DNA from 2 places in the Mesorhizobium sp. WSM4833 genome. Region 2 is predicted to be linked to the other one. Evidence: riboswitches for the same ligand, from Rfam matches in the RefSeq annotation. Region 2 holds a riboswitch; the other holds the start of a gene.
What was found. A riboswitch is a leader RNA that binds a small molecule or an ion and turns the genes downstream of it on or off. The one in region 2 is predicted to bind cobalamin.
Positions count from the first base shown of each region.

Region 1: another riboswitch for cobalamin. It lies ahead of AC0L2D_RS11130 (aromatic ring-hydroxylating oxygenase subunit alpha); the one in region 2 lies ahead of AC0L2D_RS01655 (DUF1636 family protein).

Region 1 is NZ_JBVVQG010000005.1:84,894-90,150, reverse strand. Features, by position in the region: gene AC0L2D_RS11140 (PqqD family protein) at 1-223, opposite strand, end outside; gene AC0L2D_RS11135 (FAD-binding oxidoreductase) at 393-1,493, opposite strand; gene AC0L2D_RS11130 (aromatic ring-hydroxylating oxygenase subunit alpha) at 1,519-2,766, opposite strand; cobalamin riboswitch at 2,882-3,083, opposite strand; gene AC0L2D_RS11125 (DUF680 domain-containing protein) at 3,594-3,791, shown strand; gene AC0L2D_RS11120 (DUF680 domain-containing protein) at 3,871-4,071, shown strand; gene AC0L2D_RS11115 (DUF680 domain-containing protein) at 4,141-4,386, shown strand; gene AC0L2D_RS11110 (ABC transporter ATP-binding protein) at 4,466-5,257, opposite strand, start outside.
Region 2 is NZ_JBVVQG010000001.1:324,925-330,181, forward strand. Features, by position in the region: gene AC0L2D_RS01640 (NuoB/complex I 20 kDa subunit family protein) at 1-190, opposite strand, end outside; gene AC0L2D_RS01645 (NADH-quinone oxidoreductase subunit A) at 181-546, opposite strand; gene AC0L2D_RS01650 (winged helix-turn-helix domain-containing protein) at 878-2,077, shown strand; cobalamin riboswitch at 2,108-2,311, shown strand; gene AC0L2D_RS01655 (DUF1636 family protein) at 2,351-2,779, shown strand; gene cobW (cobalamin biosynthesis protein CobW) at 2,782-3,819, shown strand; gene cobN (cobaltochelatase subunit CobN) at 3,838-5,257, shown strand, end outside.

The sequences.
Region 1 (5,257 bases), on a different contig from region 2:
CAAAGCCGTCAATCGCGGCGGCATCGAGGGCGCCAATTCCGGTCGCGGCGCCGACCAGTTCGGAGGCAGGCACGCCGGACGACAGTGCATCCCAAAGCCTGCTGCCTGAATCAGAGAAGCCGAAATATTTACCGGTGGTCAGGTCGAGAACGACGGCTTCGCCATCGAAGGATTCAAAGACGATATCCTTGCTGGCAATGGCATATACGCCGGATTGTCGCATGTTTGCTCCCCGCCGAAGCAGGCCGCGGAGATGATCTTCGGGCCCTACGGTCAACCCCACCGTTGCAGGCGTCTAACCATTTGCAGGGTTTTTGGCAAGATGGCGTAGGCCCGGGCGAGCGCAGCTGCAGGCCGCGCGGGCATGGACAGTCTCTGACCGTGCCTGCCGGTCACGCCTCGATTTCAAGCGCCGAAAGCGGCTTCGAGCAACAGGCGAGGATAAAGCCGTCCTCGATTTCGTGATCGAGGATGCCGCCATTGTGGCTCATCTCGACGTCGCCCGCGACCTTCCTCACCTTGCAGGTGCCGCACAGGCCGAACTCGCAGGCGGCGGGAATCCGCACCCCCGAGGCGCGTGCCGTCTGCAGCACGGTCTGGCCGGCGACGCATTCGGCATCGACATCGGAATGCGAGAACCGGATCGGTGTCACGGCCTCCACGGTGGCAGCGGCGCCGTCTTCCGCCGGCGGCGAGAACGGCGCCGGGATCTCCTCCACGGCAGGCGCGGCAAAGCTTTCCTGATGGTATTTCGCCATGTCGAAGCCGGCGGCGTCCAGCATGCCGCGCACGGCGCGCATAAAAGGATCGGGGCCGCAGCAGAAAATCTCGCGCTCGCGGAAATCGGGCGCCAGCAATGGCAGCCGGATCGCGTCGATGCGGCCCATATGGCCGAACCAGCCCTCGCGGCTCGACCGCTCCTCGATCATGAAGCCGAGCGACAGCCCAGGCATGCGGCTGCCGAGCAGTTCGAGCTCCTTGCGGAAAATGATCTCTTCCGGGCGGCGCGCGCAGTTGACGAAGCCGACATCGGTCCATGGCGCGCAGTCGTTCAGCCAGCGCAGCATCGACATCATCGGCGTCACGCCGGAACCGGCCGAAATGAACAGATATTTGGCGGCCGGGTGGCTGTGCAGCGAGAAGTCGCCGGTCGGCCCATAGGCCTTGACGTGCGAACCGGGCGTCAGATGGTCGAACATCCAGCGCGTACCGGTGCTGCCCGCCTGCGCCTTGACCGTCACCGCGATCGAGAACGGCCGCGACGGCGAGGACGACAGCGTGTAGGTGCGCATCAGCGGCCCGTCCGATGTCGGCAGTTCCAGAGTCACGAACTGCCCCGGTTTGTAGCGGAACCAGGTCTGGTTGTCGGAGCGGAAGGTGAAGGTCTTCACGTCAGGCGCTTCGTCGCTGACGCCGATCACTTCCAGCACCTGCAGCCTGTCGTTCCAGGGCGTCATCTGGTCGAGATGGCGATAGAGGCCAAGGTCCGTCATCGCATTCATCCTCTTGTCCCCTGGGCTAGGCGACGCTGCGCAGGGCCGGCCGGCCGCCTTCGGCAAGGCGCGGCCCGATGAACGACGCGTACCACTCGACGAACTGGATCACGCCGCCCTCATGCAGCTCCGAATAGGGGCCTGGTTCATAGGCCGGCGACAGGATCCCGAAGGCGTTTTCCTCGACGATGCGGCGGTCCTGGTCGTTGGTCTCGGTCCAGACATGGGTGAGTTCAGCGAGGTCGTAGTCGACGCCTTCGACCGCATCCTTGTGGACGAGCCATTTCGTTGTCACCGCGGTTTCCGTGGCACTGATCGGCAGCACGCGGAAGGTAACGGCGTGGTCGCCGAGGATATGGTTCCAGGTCGTCGGATAGTGATAGAGCAGCAAGGAGCCGATGCGGTCGGTTGAAACGCTGTCGGACAGGTTCTTCTGGACCGCCCGTTTTCCCGTCATGGTGTAGCTGACGGCATCGCGCAGCAGCGGCGCGCGGGTGGCGCGGTACTGCCCTGCCGGATCGATGCGGAATTTGCTCGGCAAGCCTGATGCCTCGCATCTGGCCCAGTGTGCGACCATTTCAGGGTCGCTGTCGGCGCCATGGACGCCGGTTATGGTTGGAGCCTCGGGGAAGGTCTTGCACAACTCGGGATGATTGGCGGCGCAGTGGTAGCACTCGCGGTTGTTTTCCCAGACCAGCTTCCAGTTGCCCTTCTCGACGATCGTGCTCTCGAAGGCGATCTTTGCTTCACGCAGCCGGTGCGGCAAAAGATAGGGTTCGATCATCGCCCGCATCGGCGCGAAATCTGCCGGTTCCTTGGCCAGGCAGATGAAGATGTAGCCGCCGACGCTCTCGCAGGCGACCGGCTTCAGGCCGAAATCACTCTTGTCGAAACCGTCGGCCATCTGGCGGGCAAACAGCAGGCGGCCGTCCAGCTCGTAGGTCCACTGATGATACGGGCAGACGAGCTTTGCCGCGGTACCCTTCTCCGTGTTGCACACGCGGCTGCCGCGATGGCGGCAGGAATTGTGGAAGGCGTTGATCTTGCCGTGCTGGTCGCGGACAAGGACGACCGGATAATCGCCGACCTGCACGGTGATGTAGCTGCCCGGCTTCGGCAGTTCGCAATCATGGCCGATGAACAGCCAGTCGCGATACCAGATCAGCTCCATGTCGAGCTTGAAGTAGTCCGGATCGGTGTAGAAGGGCTGCTCCAGCGAAAAGCCTTGCCGGCGCCCCTTCAGGAGCCTCAGCATGTCGTTGCGGATATCCATGTCCTGTCCTCGTTCCTAAGGACTGAACTGGTGGTGACGGAGGAAGGATTGAAACGCAGGCCGGCTGTGTGCCGGACATGCGCTATCCACCTCTTGACCGCCCACCGCGATCAGTCGAGTCTAAAAATCTCGGGCTGGTTTCCGGGCTCTGGAGTTGTCCTTGCGGACCATCGCGACACCTTCCCAGGCGGTTGCCCAGTGGTCTCCCGTTGCGACTTGAACTCCACCACCGTTGCGGGGGCAGCGCCGGATTCTGACCGGCTTCCCAATTCTCCGCCTCGTCGTCACGAAGCGGCACCTGAGATGGTATGATCTAACCACGATCGCGGGCGCGCCGTCGGCATGAAAACGACATCGTATCCATGCGGCGCGACACGGCATGCGAAACGCTACTGCAGATCGTCGCGGGCCGAGATCCCACCTCCCGGGCGGCCATTTGCCGGCTGCGATCTTCCCGAATCCGACCCTTCGCGGGGGTCAAAAAAGGTTAATGGTTTCGAAAAGTGACTATTAGCTCGCCCTAAAATCGAACCGAACGGTTCGTTTCTGTTGACGGTGCGTGCAGGACGGTGTGAACGCTGGGCCTCTGAAACAGTCGGTGATCCATCAGGTGGCTACAGCTAACGCACTGATATGAAGAAGAAAAATGCATCCTTAGATTCCATTGGCACAATTTCAAGGTGTGGATTCATGGTCCACACGGAACAACTTCGTGATTGGAAAAGACGACCTTGCCCTCCCACATCGGGGCTGTCCGAACGACGCGATTTCATTTCCAAGACACGCCGCTAGACGGACGGAAAAAAGACGATACTGGAGTACCAAAAATGAAAAAGATCATTCTCACTGCCGCAGCCCTTCTGGCCATTTCCGGCAGCGCCTTCGCTGGTAGCGACCACTACGGTTCCAACGCCGCGGCAGCCACTGCTGTCGACAGCTCGTACACCGCTTCGACCAAGAAGTCGGAACCGGCTGCTCAGGCGCCTGCCCAGGGTGCTGACCGCAACCTCTTCGGCAACAACTAACAGCCGATTCCCAGTTTCCCGGTCGACGGCGGGCTCGCCCGCCGCCCTGGCGAAATTCAGACATTCAGGAGTATTCAAGATGAACAAGATCCTCATTGCTGCCGCCGCCGTTCTGGCCATCACCGGCAGCGCTTTCGCGGGCAGCGACAACTACGGTTCGAACGGCCCGAACCAGCCTGCCGCCGCTGTGGACCAGTCGTACACGGCTTCCACCAAGACCTCGGAACCGGCTGCCCAGACGCCCGCTCAGGGCAGCGACCGTAACCTCTTCGGTCGCTAACAACCAATTTCGCAACCGACGGCAGCTGTGTCTGCCGTCCTGGCGAAATCCAGAATTCAGGAGACTAAAATGAACAAGATCCTTATTGCTGCCGCCGCCGTTCTGGCCATCAACGGCAGTGCCTTCGCCGGCAGCGACAACTTTGGCTCCAATGGTGCCAATCAGCCTGCCGCCACGACTTCGGTCGACAGCACGCGCACCTCTTCGGTACGCAACACCGGCTCGCCGGTCTACAAGCTGCTGAACTCGTCGGGTGACACCACCCAGAAGTCTGCTCCGCAAGGTGCCGACCGCAACCTCTTCGGCAACAACTAACAACCGAAGTCGATCTCCAAGTCAAAGAGCGGCGGGCCCGGCCCGCCGCTCTTTTTTGTGCCTGACACGGTAATTGCGGTTAAGCCGCCTTTGCTTCCACTTCATGCAACGCGAAAGAACGTCCATCCGCGTCGAAGATATGCAGGTCCTCGCCATTGGCGCTCAGCCGCAATGTCGAGCCGCGCTTGACCTCGACATTGCCGGGCAGCTTGGTCACCAGCGGCAGATCGGCGCGGCCGATGTCGACATAGACAAGCTGCACCTCGCCGAGTTGCTCGACATAGTCGACCGTCCCCTCGAACAGATAGTCCGCGCCGCTGGCGATGATCAGGTCCTCCGGCCGCACGCCAAAGCTCACCGCGGCGCCCTTTGCCGAAGCCGGCGTCGCAATCGGCACGGTCGCCTTGCGTCCGCCGACATGGCTGACGACGGTCGGGTTTCCGGTCTTTTCGATGGTCGCCGGCAGGATGTTCATGGCCGGCGAGCCGATGAACTGGGCAACGAACAGATTGCCGGGCTTCTTGTAGAGGTCCATCGGCGTGCCGACCTGCTCGATATGGCCGTCCTTGAGCACCACGATGCGGTCGGCCAGCGTCATCGCCTCGACCTGGTCGTGGGTAACGTAGATCATGGTCGTGTTGGGCATCGATTCCTTGAGCTTGGCGATCTCGATGCGGGTGGCGACGCGCAGCGCGGCGTCGAGGTTCGAAAGCGGCTCGTCGAACAGGAACACCTTCGGATTGCGCACGATGGCGCGGCCGATGGCGACGCGCTGGCGCTGGCCACCCGACATCGCCTTGGGCAGGCGGTCGAGATATTTGGTCAGCTGCAGGATCTCGGCGGCCTGGCGCACGCGGCGGTCGATCTCGGC
Region 2 (5,257 bases):
TCAGCGACCCGCTGCGCGCCCAGGTGATGAGCGCCTCGGTCGAAGTGACCAGAAAGCCCTTGTCGGCCAACTCATTGTTGATCTCGAGGAAGAAGGGATCGTCCTCCCCCACCGGCCTGCCGGTGTTGGGATCGATGATGCCCTTGGGCTTCGGCGCGACGAGGGTGCCTGAACTGTCGTTCAATCCCATTCCAGCGCTCCTTTTTTCCATTCATAGGCAAAGCCGATGGTCAGCACCGCCAAAAAAACCATCATCGACCAGAAACCGAGCATTCCGATCTTCGAAAACGACACCGCCCACGGAAACAGGAAGGCTACTTCCAGGTCGAAGATGATGAACAGGATCGACACCAGGTAGAAACGGATGTCGAACTTCATGCGGGCGTCGTCGAACGAGTTGAAACCGCACTCGTAGGCGGAAAGCTTTTCGGGATCGGGATTGCGGTAGGCCACCAGGAAGGGCGCGGCCAGCAGCGCCAGGCCGACAACCAGCGCCACGCCTATGAACAGGACGATGGGCAGGTATGAGCTCAAGAGTGCGTTCATGCTCGGCTTTCCGTTGGCGCCAATCCACGTTGATTACAGCACCGGACCCTAATGCGGAAGCGTGACAGTTTAACCGCTGAACCGTTTTAAGGGCCTATGCTGCAACGCGGCGAGGGTTAGCGCAGCACTTCCAGCGAAGCAAGTCAAACCTTGTTCAAAACATCGACCTGGACGGCATATCGCGGCAAACTGGTCCGATCCGCTCCTGTTTGATTTCCTTCGCTTTTTACTCCACTTTTCTCTCCTGACATGGATGCCGCCAAAACCCTGCTAGCATGGGTTGGAATCAGCCATTCGACCCTCGGTCAAAACACGTCAAAGTGATACCTGCATGAAGGAAAAGATCTCGCTCCCGATGGCCCGGCGCATCGCCCTTGCCGCCCAGGGGTTCCTCGATCCTCGCCCGACCGGCACGCCCGACCGCCGGCATTTTGCCCGCACGCTCTCCCGCACCGGCCTATTGCAGATCGATTCCGTCAGCGCGGTGGTGCGCGCTCATTATATGCCGCTTTATTCGCGCCTTGGCCCCTACCCGCTCGCTCTGCTCGACAACGCGGCCGTGACGCGCAAGCGCATGGTTTTCGAATATTGGGCGCACGAGGCCTCCTTCCTGCCGGTCGAGACATACCCGCTGATGCGCTGGCGCATGCAGCGCGCCGAGCGGGGCGAGGAAATGTATCTGGGTCTCGCCAAATGGGGCCGCGAGCACGCCGCCTACATCGAAGAGATCTACCGCGAGGTCGCCGAACGCGGCCCGATCGCCGCTTCCGCGCTGGAGGGCCAGAAAGGTTCGGGCGGCTGGTGGGGCTGGAGCCATGCCAAACACGCCTTCGAATGGCTGTTCTGGGCCGGCCGCATCACCACGGCGCACCGCCGCGGTTTCGAGCGCTTCTATGACCTGCCCGAGCGCGTGCTGCCGCAGGCGATCCTCGATCTGCCGGTGCCGACGCCTGAGGACGCGCACCGCGAATTGCTGCGCATTTCCGCCCGCGCCCACGGCGTGGCGACTTCAGGCGATTTGCGCGATTATTTCCGCCTGTCGCCGGCCGATATGAAAGGCCGGTTGGAGGAACTGGTTGAAACGGGCGAGTTGCTGCCGGTGCGTGTCGAAGGCTGGGACAAGCCGGCCTATCTTCACCGGGACGCCCGTCTGCCGCGCAAAGTCGAGGCCCGCGCCTTGCTGGCACCCTTCGATCCGGTCGTCTTCGAGCGCTCGCGCACCGAGCGGCTGTTCGATTTCCACTACCGCATCGAGATCTACACACCTGCCGACAAGCGGCAGTATGGCTATTATGTCCTGCCGTTCCTGCTCGGCGACAGGATCGTGGCACGCGTCGACCTCAAGGCCGATCGCCCGGCCAGCATACTGCGCGTCCATGCAGCCTATGCGGAGCCCGGTGCGCCGCCTGAAACCGCTGCGGAGCTGTTCGAGGAATTGAAGCTGATGCAAGGTTGGCTCGGGCTCGAACGCATCGAAGTGACGCCTGCCGGGGATTTGGGGCCGGCGCTGGCCGACATAGCCGTGTCGTAAGCTCGCGTTGACACCGCCGCCCGCAAAAGCCTAAATCCGGTTCCAGATGGTCCCTTGCCCGCAACGGCAAGGGCTAAGAGGGAATGCGGTGCGGGGCAAAATCCCAAATCCGCGGCTGTCCCCGCAACTGTAAGCGAAGAGCCAAGGCCGAAAACCACTGGGAATTCCCGGGAAGGCGGCTACCCAAGGCGATGACTCGCGAGCCAGGAGACCTGCCGTCTGCGACTGTAGAATCCGATCGCCCGGCGGGTTTCCGGGCAAGGAGCCCGATCTTTGGACCACGACAGCAGTTTTTCGGCTGGCACAGCGGATATTTCGTCCGGCCATGATGATGCCTTGGCCGGCGTCACCATCATCGTCTGCGGCTCCTGCCGCAATGAGACCGGCTCCGACGCTCATCCCCGCGCCGGCGAGTTGCTGACGGACGACACGCGCCGCGCCGCCGCTGGCGACGATATCCGCATCCGCAGCGTCGAATGCCTTGGCAATTGCAAGCGGCGCCTCAGCGCCGCGATCCTGCGCGACGGCTGCTGGAGCTATGTCTTCGGCGACCTGACCGCGACCAGCGGCGCCGACCTCGTGACAGGCGCAAAGCTCTTCGCCACCTCGAAAGATGGCCTGATCCCGTGGCGTGGCCGCCCCGATAGCCTCAAGCGCGGCCTCGTGGCCCGCATTCCACCCATCGACATGCTGAAGGATTGACCATGACCACTTCCGTATCCCGCGTTCCCTGCACCGTCGTCACTGGCTTCCTCGGCGCCGGCAAGACGACGCTGGTCCGCCATCTCCTGGAAAACGCCGGCGGCAAGCGCATTGCCATCATCGTCAACGAATTCGGCGACATCGGCATCGACGGCGAGATTCTCCAAGGTTGCGGCATCGATACCTGTCCGGAGGAAAACATCGTCGAACTGGCCAATGGCTGTATCTGCTGCACTGTCGCCGATGATTTCGTCCCGGCGCTCGACCAAATCCTGTCGCTGACGCCGAAGGTCGACCATATCCTGATCGAAACCTCGGGCCTGGCACTGCCCAAGCCGCTGGTCCAGGCCTTTCAGTGGCCGAGCGTGAAAAGCCGGGTGACCGTCGATGGCGTCATCGCCGTGGTCGACGGGCCGGCATTGGCCGAAGGCCGCGTCGCCAACGACATGGAGGCCCTCCAGGCGCAGCGCGCCGGGGACGAGACGCTCGACCACGACGATCCGGTGGAAGAACTGTTCGAGGACCAGATCGCCTGCGCCGACCTGATCATCCTGTCGAAGAGCGACCTGATGGACGCCGCCGGCACCGCCCGCGCCAATGCCATCATTGGCGAACACTCCGCCCGCGCAGTGAAGATCGTGCCGACCTCGCATGGCAAGGTCGATCCCTCCGTGCTGCTCGGGCTCGGTCTCGCCGTCGAGGACGACATCGAGAACCGCAAATCCCATCATGACGGCGCCTTCGACCACGAGCATGACGACTTCGACACCTTCATTGTCGACATAGCCTCGGTCGCCAATCCCGATGAACTGGCAAAACGCGTCGCCACGGTCGCAGAAGAAGAGAACGTGCTGCGTGTAAAAGGCTTCGTCGAGGTCGGCGGCAAGCCGATGCGGCTGTTGCTGCAGGCCGTCGGGCCGCGCGTCAATCATTACTATGACCGTGCCTGGACCGCTGAGGATGACCGCCGTTCGCGCCTCGTCGTCATCGGCCTGAAGCGGCTGAACCGTCCGGCGATCGAGCGTATACTCGCCGGCTGATTTCGGACACGGGTCGCGATGCACATCCTCACCACGACATCCGCCTCGCTCGACGACCTCGCCGAGCCGGTCGATCTGCGGCAGACGCCGGCGGATATCGTGGCGCTGTCCTTCACCGACAGCGACCTCGCCGGACTGGCGGCAGCGTGGAAGGCCGACGCCGACCGCCTGCCCTCGATGCGGCTGGCCGCACTGCGCGACCTGCGCCATCCCATGTCCGTCGACCTCTGGGTCGACAGCGTCGCCCGCCATGCCAAGATCATCCTCGTGCGCATCCTCGGCGGCTATGACTGGTGGCGCTACGGCTGCGACCAGCTTGCCTCGACCGCCCGCGAACGCGGCATAAAACTGGCGCTGCTGCCCGGTGAATGCCGCGACGAGGATCTGCGCCTGATCGAAGCCTCGACGCTGCCGCGCGAGGAGTTGGACGGCCTGCTCGACTATTTCCGCGAGGGCGGCCCGGCGAATATGAGCGCACTGGTGCGGAAATTGGCGCGGCTGGCGGGGTCGGATGCGGAAGTTATCGGCCCGGTGGTGGTGCCGAAAGCTGGTTTTTACGTGCCTGGAAGTGGAGTTGTGGAGAAGCGGGACTTATCGAATGCTGGCGCTTACAACGTCAACGCTCCTATCATCCCCATCCTGTTCTATCGCTCGATGCTGCTGGCCGCCGATGTCGCGCCCATCGATGCGCTTGTTGAAGCGCTGCGGCAGCGCGGCATCGACCCAGTCCCGATCTTCGTCTCCAGCCTCAAGGACCCAACCTCCCTCGCCTTCGTGGAAACAGCACTGACGGCGCTGAAGCCCGCCGCCATCATCACCGCGACCGCTTTCGCCTCAGGCGCCGAACCCGGCATCGAAACGCTGTTCGACCGCGCCGGCGTGCCTGTCTTCCAGGTCATCGTCGCCACCACCCGCCGCGACATCTGGCAAAACAACCAGCGTGGCCTGGCACCCGCCGACCTCGCCATGCATGTCGTGCTGCCCGAACTCGACGGCCGCGTCCTCGCCGGCGCCATTTCCTTCAAGGGCGAGACCGAGACCGATCCCGCACTCGGCCACCGCGCCTTCGCCAACCGGCCGGAACCGGATCGCGTGGCGCAGGTCGCTGACCGCGTCGCGGCCTTCATCAAGTTGCAGGAGACACCCCGCGCCGGGCGCAAGCTGGCCATCCTGATCCCGGATTACCCTAGCGCTCCTGGTCGAACCGGCTATGCCGTCGGCCTCGACGTGCCGTCCAGCGTGCTCGCCATGCTGCATGACCTGAAGGAGCAGGGCTATGTGGTTGAGGGGATTCCGCAGACGCCGCGTGGGTTGCTGGATTTGCTGGAAGCCAGCGATACTGGATTGGCCTTAGATAACTACATTGCCTTCTCGACGGAGTTGCCGACTGCGGCAATTACTGCGGTCGAAGCCGCTTGGGGCAAAGCGGAAGACGAAA